4 regions of the Citrobacter sp. Igbk 17 genome follow, and region 2 is predicted to be linked to each of the others. Evidence: predicted binding sites of a transcription regulator. Region 2 holds the regulator's gene; each other region holds the start of a gene.
The links. Region 2 encodes PhoB, which activates phosphate uptake and scavenging genes when phosphate is short. Its sites were predicted from a motif close to CTGTCATAAAACTGNCNNAT; they were not measured.
Positions count from the first base shown of each region.

Region 1: NNO08_RS08915 (MIP/aquaporin family protein) is a predicted target of PhoB. The motif match lies at 1,908-1,927, and genes of this name have one in related genera.
Region 3: glpT (glycerol-3-phosphate transporter) is a predicted target of PhoB. The motif match lies at 1,636-1,655, and genes of this name have one in related genera.
Region 4: pstS (phosphate ABC transporter substrate-binding protein PstS) is a predicted target of PhoB. The motif match lies at 1,800-1,819, and genes of this name have one in related genera.

Region 1 is NZ_JANEWI010000011.1:40,495-43,667, reverse strand. Features, by position in the region: gene glpK (glycerol kinase GlpK) at 1-817, opposite strand, end outside; gene NNO08_RS08915 (MIP/aquaporin family protein) at 839-1,684, opposite strand; gene zapB (septal ring assembly protein ZapB) at 2,111-2,356, shown strand; gene rraA (ribonuclease E activity regulator RraA) at 2,576-3,061, opposite strand; gene menA (1,4-dihydroxy-2-naphthoate polyprenyltransferase) at 3,154-3,173, opposite strand, start outside.
Region 2 is NZ_JANEWI010000001.1:165,863-169,035, forward strand. Features, by position in the region: gene phoR (phosphate regulon sensor histidine kinase PhoR) at 1-920, opposite strand, end outside; gene phoB (phosphate response regulator transcription factor PhoB) at 971-1,660, opposite strand; gene sbcD (exonuclease subunit SbcD) at 1,850-3,052, shown strand; gene sbcC (exonuclease subunit SbcC) at 3,049-3,173, shown strand, end outside.
Region 3 is NZ_JANEWI010000036.1:13,405-16,577, reverse strand. Features, by position in the region: gene glpQ (glycerophosphodiester phosphodiesterase) at 1-143, opposite strand, end outside; gene glpT (glycerol-3-phosphate transporter) at 147-1,505, opposite strand; gene glpA (anaerobic glycerol-3-phosphate dehydrogenase subunit A) at 1,778-3,173, shown strand, end outside.
Region 4 is NZ_JANEWI010000013.1:29,546-32,718, reverse strand. Features, by position in the region: gene pstC (phosphate ABC transporter permease PstC) at 1-543, opposite strand, end outside; gene pstS (phosphate ABC transporter substrate-binding protein PstS) at 672-1,712, opposite strand; gene glmS (glutamine--fructose-6-phosphate transaminase (isomerizing)) at 2,046-3,173, opposite strand, start outside.

The DNA.
Region 1 (3,173 bases), on a different contig from region 2:
GCATGAAGCAGCCAGTACCGTAGGTGTTCTTCGCCATCCCTTCCTTCACGCACAGCTGGCCGAAAAGTGCAGCCTGCTGGTCACCCGCGATACCGGAGATAGGAATACGTGTGCCGCCTTTACCGCCAATGTTGGTCTGGCCATAGACTTCAGAAGAACGGCGAACTTCCGGCAGCATTGCACGCGGAATGTCCAGCGCGTCCAGCATCTTGTCGTCCCAGTCCAGGGAATGGATGTTGAACAGCATGGTACGTGAGGCGTTGGTGTAATCCGTGACGTGTACGCGTCCCTGAGTCATTTTCCAGATAAGCCAGGTGTCTACGGTACCGAACAGCAGCTCGCCGCGACGGGCGCGCTCACGCGAGCCTTCTACGTGGTCGAGGATCCACTTCACTTTGGTACCGGAGAAATACGGGTCAATGACCAGACCGGTGTTGTTACGGATGTACTCTTCCATACCGTCGCGCTTGAGCTTCTCGCAGATATCTGCGGTACGACGACACTGCCACACAATGGCGTTATAGATCGGCTTACCGGTTTCACGTTCCCAGACAATGGTGGTTTCACGCTGGTTGGTAATACCGATCGCTGCAATTTCATCGGAACTGATATCGGCTTTCGCCAGCACTTCTACCAGCGTGGAGCTTTGGGTCGCCCAAATTTCCATTGGGTCGTGTTCTACCCAGCCTGCTTTCGGATAGATTTGCTCGAATTCGCGCTGTGAAACGCTAACGATATTCGCATCGTGGTCCATTACGACCGCGCGGGAGCTGGTGGTGCCCTGGTCGAGCGCAACGATATATTTTTTTTCAGTCATCATTTTTGTCCCGTAGTCACATTACTGCGAAGCTTTTTGTTGAGTGTTGGTCGCAACGTCTTTTTCTTCAATCGCGCAGACATCACACGGTAAATGGCGACCAATCAGTTTGCGATATGCCCATGCGCCCAGAATTGCGCCGGTAATCGGGCCAAACACGGGGACCAGGAAGTAAGGGATATCACGACCACCCGTGAAGGCAATCTCGCCCCATCCTGCCATCCAGGCGAAGAGTTTCGGTCCGAAGTCACGTGCCGGGTTCATCGCAAAACCGGTCAGTGGACCCATGGATGCACCAATAACGGCAATCAGTAAGCCGATCAGCAGCGGTGCCAGTGGACCACGCGGTACACCATTACCATCATCGGTCAGTGCCAGAATCAGCCCCATTAGAATAGCGGTAATGACCATTTCAACCGCGAAGGCCTGCACAAAATTGATATGCGGGTTTGGATAGGTGGAGAAAGTACCTGCCAGATTGAGGCTTTCTACACTACCGCGCACGATATGGTTCGTTTGTTCGAAATCGATGAAAAGATTGTAATAAAGCCCGTAAACCAATGCCGCTGCGCAAAAGGCGCCAGCAATTTGAGAAATAATAAAAGGAACGACTTTGCGTTTGTCAAAACACGCAAACAGCCATAGTGCGATTGTGACTGCTGGATTCAGGTGTGCGCCAGAAACGCCTGCTGTCAGATAGATAGCCATGGCTACCCCCAGACCCCAGATGATACTGATTTCCCACTGACCAAAAGTAGCACCAGCCACTTTGAGTGCAGCGACACAACCCACACCGAAGAAAATCAACAACCCGGTACCGAGGAATTCAGCAATGCACTGGCCTTTCAAGGTTGATGTTTGACTCATAATCGGATCCTGAAGAGTTTAATGTTTATTGTATGCGAGAAGGTCACTGACATCCCCGGAGCCGGTAGGCACACTGTTAATTTATCGTTAACGCTCAAAAACGAGAAATATCGAAATTAAAATGTGTGTACTCCATCAACAAAATGAGCGTTTTCGCGCCATTGAGCGGTATTTGTTATACAAAAATAGTGTGAGCTGAATCATTTCACCGATCATCCTGTTAACACTTAAGAGTTATGACAGTTATGTCACCAGGACAAAGATTAAAAGTGTTGCAAACCGCAATCTGCGCGGGATGCCGCTGGACAGGGATGACGCGGCTTCATACAATCGGTGTTAAGTAGTGTGCGCTCGTTTTTATTAAGGCGTCGCCGGTTATCGGGACGAGGATTTTTATCCATCAACGCCTTGCAATTCAGGAGAGGTATGACGATGTCATTAGAAGTGTTTGAGAAACTGGAAGCAAAAGTACAGCAGGCGATTGATACCATCACGCTGTTGCAGATGGAAATCGAAGAGCTGAAAGAAAAGAATAACTCACTGTCGCAGGAAGTTCAGTCTGCACAGCAGCAGCGTGAAGAACTGGAGCGTGAGAACAACAGCCTGAAAGAACAGCAGAGTGGCTGGCAGGATCGTCTGCATGCCCTGCTGGGTCGTATGGAAGAAGTCTAATCCTCGTCATATTTCACGTTATGGCGGCGTTGGCTGCGTGCATTCACCCCAGTCACATAGTGGTCTATGCTCCTGGGGATTCACTTACTTGCCGCCTTGCCCTGACGCGAAATCTTTAGAGGATTTAGAGTACGAGTTTGTAGGCCGGATAAGGCGCAAGCCGTCATCCGGCAATCAGCGACAACGCATAAAAAAGGCACCTTACGGTGCCTTTTTTGCTTACTCGATATCGAGCGGGTCTTCGGAAAGAATTATCCCGGTGTTGTCGGCGTACAGGTGGTCGCCGGAAAAGAACGTCACGCCGCCAAAATTGACGCGCACATCGCTTTCCCCAATGCCTTCACCTGCAGCACCAACCGGAATAGCGGCAATCGCCTGAATGCCGATGTCCAGCTCTTCCAGATCGTCTACCTGGCGTACTGAGCCGTAGATGACCAGACCTTCCCATTCATTCTGTACTGCCAGACGAGCCAGTTCGGCATCGACCAGCGCACGACGGACAGAACCGCCACCATCGACCAGCAGAATACGACCACGGCCGTTTTGTTCGAGCAGATCGTACAGCAACCCGTTGTCCTCGAAACATTTTACCGTGATGATTTGTCCGCCAAACGACGACCGTCCTCCAAAGTTAGAGAACAGCGGTTCCACGACGTTGACATCTTCCTGATAGATGTCACAAAGCTCGGATGTATCGTATTTCATAGGCTTAACGTTCAGTTGCTGCGAGAATTTTTAGTATATCGCGCTATGTGTACTGTTGGCAAAATCATCAATTGTTAATTGATATTTGTCAGTTATGCAGACCACTGACTTA
Region 2 (3,173 bases):
CTATCAACGTCAAAAGTAAACGTGTGTTTATGCTGGCTCAGCGTCTGTGCTTCGTGTTCAACCACGCGCAGCATCATCGGCACATCCACCTTTTCATTGAGCATCATCGCCGGTGCGGCTTCAATTTTCGACAGTGTCAGCAACTGCTTCACCAGCCCTTCCATACGGTAGGTTTGCTCACGCATGGTATGCAGCGCTTTTTCTCGCGTCGTCCCTTCCAGCGGATGCTCCTGCATCATCTCCAGATAACCTTGCAACACCGTCAGCGGCGTGCGCAGCTCATGGCTGGCGTTGGCGAAAAAGTTACGTCGGGAACCTTCCAACTGGTGCATCTGCGTAACATCACGCGCCACCATCAGCAATTGCTTATCGGTGTAGGGCATTACACGAATTTCCAGATGCCGTCCGGTGTTGAGTACCAGATTAATTGGCCGACTAAAGTCGCGTGTTTTCAGATACAGCGTAAATTCCGGATAGCGCAGCAGGTTAAGAATGTTTTGCCCGCTATCATCCGGCCAGCGTAACCCTAAAACCTGCTGTGCCAGTCCGTTACACCAGAAAATCCCGCCTTCTTCAGTGGTCAGTACCACTGCGTCGGGCAGAGATTCGGCACCGCTGCGAAAGCGTTTAATGAGGTTGCCCAATTCGCGACGGCGCTTTTTGTTACGCAACTGCATTTGATGCAGGCCGTAGAGCAGTGGCTCCCAACTGCCACGACCCGGTGGAGGCGTCATACTCCTGTCGACCCACAGCCACCAGGACAAACGCAATAAATTCCAGAAATGCCAAATAAGCAGGCCCGTTACCGACGCCAGTAAAAACCAGGGTAGATAACCAAAAAAAGCGCTAAGGATAAAAGCCGGTATGCAGCAGAGGATCAGCTCCAGTACCAGCCTTTTCCATGACAATCGTTCAAGCAAACGTCTTACTCCATTTACAGCCTAATCCCTCAGGCTCTTATTACCTGCAGTCAGAAGCGGGTCGAAAAGCGATATCCCGTCCCGCGTACCGTCTGCACCATACGATCGTGTCCGCTATGCTCCAGCGCTTTACGCAACCGGCGAATATGCACATCGACCGTCCGGTCCTCTACATATACGTTGGTTCCCCACACATGATTGAGTAATTGCTCGCGGCTGTAGACACGCTCAGGATGAGTCATAAAGAAATGGAGCAATTTGAATTCGGTAGGCCCCATATCCAGCGGGTCCTCACCGGTCATCACACGGTGCGAGGTAGGGTCAAGACTCAGCCCTTGCATCTCGATAACCTCTTCCACCGCCATGGGGGAAATACGTCGTAAGACGGCTTTAATACGCGCCACCAGCTCCTTCGGAGAGAACGGCTTAGTAATATAGTCATCCGCGCCGGTTTCCAGACCCCGCACACGGTCTTCTTCTTCACCGCGCGCCGTCAGCATCATCACGGGGATATCCCTCGTCATCGCTTCCCGCTTGAGGTGTTTAATAAACTGTAGACCCGAGCCACCGGGAAGCATCCAGTCAAGCAGGACGAGATCCGGCCAGGGTTCATTAAGTTGGTTCACAGCACTGTCATAGTCTTCGGCTTCTACGGGTTGAAAACCGTTTTGCTCGAGCACGAAGCAGACCATTTCACGAATTGGAGCTTCATCTTCTACGACCAGAATACGTCTCGCCATGATTTGCCCTGTTTATAATTAAATCGTTTGCCATCAATACCGTGGCATTATGCGTCACTTTTATGACAGATTTATGAAAAGATAGTCCAGGTTTAACGCAGCCAGGCGAATTATGACAGCCCGGAAACAAGATATTACCGCCCTTGCAAGGTTATAATCTCCGCCATCGTTTTTTGTCATGGAACTCTTATGCGCATCCTCCACACGTCTGACTGGCATCTGGGCCAAAATTTCTACAGCAAGAGCCGCGCCGCTGAACACCAGGCCTTTCTCGACTGGCTGCTGGAAACGGCACAATCCCATCAGGTGGATGCCATTATTGTGGCAGGTGATATTTTTGATACCGGTTCACCGCCAAGCTACGCCCGCGAGCTGTATAACCGTTTTGTTGTCAATCTACAGCAAACGGGCTGTCATCTGGTCGTGCTGGCAGGAAACCATGACTCCGTTGCCACACTCAATGAATCCCGCGATATTCTGGCGTTCCTCAACACCACCGTTGTGGCCAGCGCGGGCCACACGCCGCAAGTGCTCCCTCAACGCGACGGCACGCCGGGCGCGATCCTCTGTCCGGTTCCTTTTTTACGTCCACGTGACATCATTACCAGCCAGGCGGGGCTAACCGGTCACGAAAAACAGCAGCATTTATTAGGTGCAATCACCGACTATTACCAACAGCAATATCAGGACGCCTGCGCGCTGCGTGGCGAGCAGAATCTGCCGATTATTGCGACAGGGCATCTGACCACCGTCGGCGCCAGTAAAAGTGACGCCGTACGTGATATTTATATTGGGACGCTGGATGCTTTTCCGGCACAAAACTTCCCACCAGCGGATTACATCGCGCTGGGACATATTCACCGGGCACAGGTCATCGGCGGTACAGAACATATTCGCTATTGTGGCTCGCCAATTGCACTCAGTTTTGACGAGTGCGGCAAAAGCAAATGTGTCCACCTGGTGAGCTTTGAAAACGGTAAGCTGAGCACCGTTGAAAACCTCATCGTGCCAGTAACCCAACAGCTTGCCGTGTTGAAAGGCGATTTAGCGACGATTAGCGCACAGCTGGAACAATGGCGTGGCACGCATCATGAACCGCCGGTGTGGCTAGATATAGAAATCGCGACCGATGACTATCTGCACGATATGCAGCGCAAAATCCAGGCCCTGACCGAAGACTTACCGGTAGAAGTCTTATTGGTGCGGCGTAGTCGTGAACAACGCGAGCGCATCATGGCCAATGAACGGCGCGAAACGTTGAGTGAATTGAGCGTGACGGAGGTGTTTGACCGCCGTCTGGCACTGGAAGAACTCGACGATCCACAGCGTGAGCGTCTGAATCACCTGTTTAGCAGAACCTTACACACGTTCGCCGGGGAGACCGAAGCATGAAAATTCTCAGCCTGCGTCTAAAAAACCTCAACTCCCTGAAAGGGGAATGGAAAGTTGATTTCACGGCAGAGCCTTTTGCCAGCAACGGGCTATTTGCCATCACCGGTCCAACCGGTGCCGG
Region 3 (3,173 bases), on a different contig from region 2:
TTCGCAGGCAGCGTGTGCTCGGGTAAATATCCGCTGGCACCACGGTGTGCAATGACAATTTTATCTGCGGCAACCGCCGCACTGCTAACAACCATACCTGCCAGCATCAGCGCTACGCTGAGACTTTTCAATGTGGTTTTCATCCATTAGCCCCCGTTACGCTTCAGCATCATTTCTGCATGATGTCGTTTTTCACCAATCATGACGACCACCAGCAGAATCACCGCCAGTACGCTACCGCCAATCATCACCATGAAGCCGCCATCCCAGCCGAAGAAGTCAACGGTGTAACCTACAATGGCGCTCGCCGCTACAGAGCCGCCCAGGTAGCCGAACAGTCCAGTAAAGCCTGCCGCCGTCCCCGCCGCTTTTTTCGGTGCCAGTTCCAGCGCATGCAGACCGATCAACATGACCGGGCCGTAGATCAGGAAGCCGATGATAATCATACAAGCCATATCCACGTTCGGATTGCCTGCCGGGTTCATCCAGTAAACGACCGTCGCGATGGTGACCAGCGTCATAAAGAACACACCAGTGGCACCACGGTTACCGCGGAAGACTTTATCCGACATCCAGCCGCACAGCAGCGTACCCGGAATACCGGCATACTCGTACAGGAAGTAAGCCCAGGACGATTTATCCAGCGCAAAATGCTTCACTTCTTTCAGATAGGTCGGTGACCAGTCCAGGATACCGTAACGCAGTAGATAGACGAACACGTTGGCGATAGCGATATACCACAACAGTTTATTCGGCAGTACGTATTGCATGAAGATCTGCTTCGCAGTCAGCTCTTCTTCCGCTTTTTCGTTGTAATCATCCGGATAGTCGTTCTTGTACTCTTCGATAGGCGGCAGGCCACAGGACTGCGGCGTATCACGCATCATCGCAAAGGCGAACAGCGCAACGACTATCGCACCAAAGGCAGGCATGTACAGCGCAGCTTTCCAGTCGTTAAACCAGGCCATACCCAACAGGAACAGCAGCGGAGGCAGACCGCCACCGACGTTATGCGCACAGTTCCAGACGGAAACGATGCCGCCACGCTCTTTCTGCGACCACCAGTGCACCATGGTACGGCCACACGGCGGCCACCCCATCCCTTGGAACCAACCGCAGAGGAACAGCAGCACAAACATGACTGCAATGCTGGATGTCGCCCACGGCACGAAGCCCATGAACAGCATCACCGCAGCAGCCAGAATCAGACCCGCTGGCAGGAAAACGCGCGGATTCGAGCGATCCGAGACGGACCCCATGATGAATTTCGAAAATCCGTATGCAATGGAGATACCGGACAACGCAAAGCCCAGATCGCCACGAGAGAAACCCTGTTCAACCAGATACGGCATGGCCAGAGCAAAGTTCTTACGTACCAGATAGTACGCGGCATAACCGAAAAAAATCCCCAGGAAAATCTGCCAGCGCAATCGACGATAAGTCGGATCGATCTCCGCTGCAGCTAAACGCGCTTTGTGTGGCGCAGGTTTAAAAATACTCAACATATATAGTAGCCTCCGTGGCCGTCTTTCATTCGAAGGAAACACTGCAGATTGCCGTAACAACCCTACCGCTCCCAGTGTGGCCGCGATGTTAAGGAAACATTCAGGGCAATAATGTGAATTACAGCACAGATTGTTACACATTTATGACAAATGTTCATAAAAGCGCACGGAATCACGTTTCATTTTCGAATTATGAGCGATTATGCGCGAAATCAAACAATCCATGTTTTTTATGTGGCTAAATGATAAAAAACGAACTGTGAGGAAAAACAATGAAAACTCGCGACTCGCAAACAAGTGACGTGATAATCATTGGTGGAGGAGCAACAGGTGCAGGGATCGCACGCGACTGTGCCCTGCGCGGATTGCGCGTCATCTTAGTAGAACGCCACGATATCGCGACAGGCGCGACGGGCCGTAACCACGGTCTGCTGCACAGCGGAGCACGTTACGCTGTTACTGATGCTGAATCTGCCCGCGAATGCATTAGCGAAAACAAAATTCTGAAACGTATCGCCCGCCATTGTGTTGAGCCGACGGACGGTCTGTTTATTACGCTGCCAGAAGATGAACTCTCTTTCCAGGCAACCTTTATTCGTGCCTGTGAAGACGCGGGCATCCGCGCAGAAGCGATTGATCCACAGCAGGCGCGTATTATCGAACCTTCGGTAAACCCGCAACTGATTGGCGCAGTGAAAGTACCAGACGGTACCGTTGATCCTTTCCGCTTAACCGCCGCCAACATGCTGGATGCACGAGAGCACGGTGCGATTATCTTAACGGCCCATGAAGTGACGGGGCTGATTCGTGAAGGTGCGACCGTGTGCGGGGTGAACGTACGCAACCATCTGACGGGCGAGATGCAGTCTCTGCATGCACCGGTGGTTGTTAATGCCGCCGGGATCTGGGGTCAGCGCATTGCAGAATATGCGGATCTGAGCATCCGTATGTTCCCGGCGAAAGGTTCTCTGTTGATCATGGACCATCGCATAAACCAGCATGTTATCAACCGCTGCCGTAAGCCATCTGACGCCGATATTCTGGTCCCTGGCGATACCATTTCGCTGATCGGTACAACCTCACAGCACATTGATTACGACGATATCGACAGCAACCGCGTCACCGCAGAAGAGGTGGATATTCTGCTGCGTGAAGGTGAGAAGTTGGCGCCAATTATGGCGAAAACTCGCATCCTGCGTGCTTACTCCGGTGTGCGTCCGCTGGTGGCCAGCGACGACGATCCGACCGGCCGTAACGTCAGCCGCGGTATTGTGTTATTCGATCACGCCACGCGCGACGGACTGGACGGATTTATCACCATTACCGGTGGCAAACTGATGACCTACCGCCTGATGGCGGAATGGGCCACCGACGCAGTGTGCCGTAAACTGGGCAATTCTCGCCCTTGTACGACCGCAGAGACAGCACTGCCAGGCTCGCAGGAATCGACCGAACACACGCTTAAACGCGTTATCTCTTTGCCAGCACCACTGCGCGGCTCAGCGGTCTACCGCCATGGCGACCGCACCCCGGCATGGCTTAGCGAAGGCCGTCAACACCGCAGCCTGGTCTGTGAATGTGAAGCCGTCACCGCAGGCGAAGTGCAATATGCCGTTGAAAATTTAACCGTCAACAGTTTGCTCGACTTACGTCGTCGCACCCGCGTCG
Region 4 (3,173 bases), on a different contig from region 2:
GATCATGATGGCGAGGATCACACCAGCAGCCAGAATACCGATACCAAATGCAGGGCCAGCAAACAGTGCGCCAACAAACGGAATGTTGGAAAGAATATTACCGACCGGCTCCTGGAAATACGTCGCAAACAACGGGGCAAAGATAAACAGACCCCACATGCCGTAAACGATACTCGGGATCGCCGCCAGCAGTTCAATAGCGATACCCAGCGGGCGTCTCAGCCAGCCAGGTGCAAGTTCCGTCAGGAACAAAGCAATACCGAAACTCACCGGAACTGCGATCAGCAGTGCGATAAGTGAGGTGACCAACGTACCGTAAATCGGTACCAGTGCGCCGTAGATATCATTTGGCGCATCCCAGTCTTTGGTCCAAAGGAATGAGAAACCAAATTTCTGGATGCTTGGCCAGGAGGAGATGATCAGAGAGACAATAATGCCACCCAACATCAATAGCACAATCAGCGCAGCCAGTTTTACCAGCGCGCTGAATATCATGTCACCCTTTTTACCCGGCGGGTTAAAAGCAGGCTTGGTTGCAGCCATAAATCACTCTTCTGTTTGAGACGTCTTACGAATATGCCCGGTGGCGCTGGCGCTTACCGGGCCTACAGGATGAACCGTAGGGCGGGAAAGCACCAGCGCCACCCGCCATCTTCGTCAAAAATATCCTGTTAGTACAGCGCTTTACCGCTGCTGTCTTTCACGTTGGTCTTCCATGCAGCACGAATCTGCTCAACCACGCTGTCCGGCAAGCTGGCGTAATCCAGGTCGTTAGCCTGTTTGCCGCCATTTTTATATGCCCAGTCAAAGAATTTCAGCACTTCAACGCCTTGCTCTGGTTTCTTCTGCTCTTTATGAACCAGGATGAAGGTGGTGGAAGTGATTGGCCACGCATTGTCACCTTTCTGGTTCGTCAGATCCTGAGCGAAGGTTTTGCTCCAGTCAGCACCTTTAGCCGCATTGGCAAAGTTTTCTTCTGTCGGGCTTACCGGTTTGCCATCAGCAGAAACCAGTTTGGTGTATGCCAGGTTGTTCTGCTTAGCATAAGCATACTCAACGTAGCCAATAGAGCCTGGCAGACGCTGTACGAACGCAGCGATACCGTCATTACCTTTACCGCCCAGACCGGTCGGCCAGTTCACAGTAGAGCCTGCGCCAATTTTAGATTTCCACTCTTCGTTCACTTTCGCCAGGTAGCTGGTGAAGACGAAGGAGGTACCGGAACCATCTGCACGACGCACAACGGCAATGTTCTGAGAAGGCAGCTTCAGACCCGGGTTCAGTTTGGTGATGGCTTCATCATCCCACTTCTTAATTTTGCCGAGGTAGATATCGCCCAAGGTTTTACCGTCAAGCACCAGTTCACCGGACTTCAGGCCAGGGATATTCACCGCCAGCACCACACCGCCGATCACTGTCGGGAACTGGAACAGGCCTTCCTGAGCCAACTTCTCGTCAGATAACGGCGCATCTGATGCACCGAAATCAACGGTATTTGCGGTAATTTGTTTTACACCACCGGAGGAGCCGATACCCTGGTAGTTTACTTTGCTACCGGTCTCTTTCTGATAAGTATCAGCCCATTTGGCATACACTGGCGCAGGAAAAGTTGCACCAGCACCTGTCAGGCTCGCTGCAGCAAAGGCAGAGAACGCGCTCATAGATAAGGTCGCGGCGACAACAGTTGCGACAGTGGTACGCATAACTTTCATAATGTCTCCTGCAAGATTTTCGTAAATCATTGTTTAGTGGCTACGATGAGCAAAATAGGACAAACAGGTGACAGTTAAATGTACGAAATATGACAGTTTTATGACAATGAAAAATAATGCGCCAGGAACAATTAAAAATCTCATAAAAACAGCAAATTAACTGATTGTACGACAATCATATTTCGGCAAAATTTTCTTTTTATGACACTGAAAACAGTAGCTGAAGATGACGGACTGTCACATAAAACAGGCGGGATAATTGATTAAAAACAGAACACGTTTAAAAAAATGCCCCGCTTTGAGCAGGGCATTTTCAGTTCAGCGAGGTATTGCTTATTCCACAGTAACCGATTTTGCCAGGTTACGCGGCTGATCCACGTCAGTACCTTTAATCAGCGCGACGTGATACGCAAGCAACTGCAGCGGAACGGTATAGAAGATCGGTGCAATCACCTCTTCCACATGCGGCATCTCGATGATGTGCATATTTTCATTACTGATAAATCCTGCATCCTGATCAGCGAAGACGTACAACTGGCCGCCACGGGCACGCACTTCTTCAATGTTGGATTTCAGTTTTTCCAGCAACTCATTGTTCGGTGCAACCACGATAACCGGCATATCAGCGTCAATCAGCGCCAGCGGACCATGCTTCAGTTCACCAGCGGCATACGCTTCTGCGTGAATATAAGAAATCTCTTTCAGCTTCAGGGCGCCTTCCAGCGCAATAGGGTACTGATCACCACGACCAAGGAACAGTGCATGGTGTTTGTCAGAGAAGTCTTCCGCCAGTGCAGCAATACGTTTGTCCTGTGACAGCATCTGCTCAATACGGCTCGGCAGCGCCTGCAACCCGTGAACAATCTCTTGTTCAATAGACGCATCCAGCCCTTTCAGACGAGACAGCTTCGCCACCAGCATCAACAGAACTGTCAGCTGGGTGGTAAATGCTTTCGTTGAGGCCACGCCGATTTCGGTCCCGGCATTTGTCATCATCGCCAGGTCAGATTCACGAACCAGAGAAGAGCCAGGAACGTTACAGATTGCCAGCGACCCCAGATAGCCCAGCTCTTTAGATAAGCGCAGACCCGCCAGGGTATCCGCCGTTTCACCGGACTGAGACAGGGTAATCATCAGACTGTTACGACGCACAGCGGATTTGCGATAACGGAACTCAGAAGCGATTTCCACATCACAGGGAATGCCAGCCAGCGACTCAAACCAGTAACGGGATACCATGCCTGAGTTGTATGACGTACCGCAGGCAATAATCTGAATATGCTCAACCTGAGACAGCAACGCGTTGGCATTAGGGCCAAGCTCACTTAAATCCACTTCGCCATGACTGATACGCCCGGTCAGCGTATTTTTAATCGCGTTCGGTTGCTCATAGATCTCTTTCTGCATGTAGTGGCGATAAATACCTTTTTCGCCCGCGTCATATTGCAGATTAGATTCAAT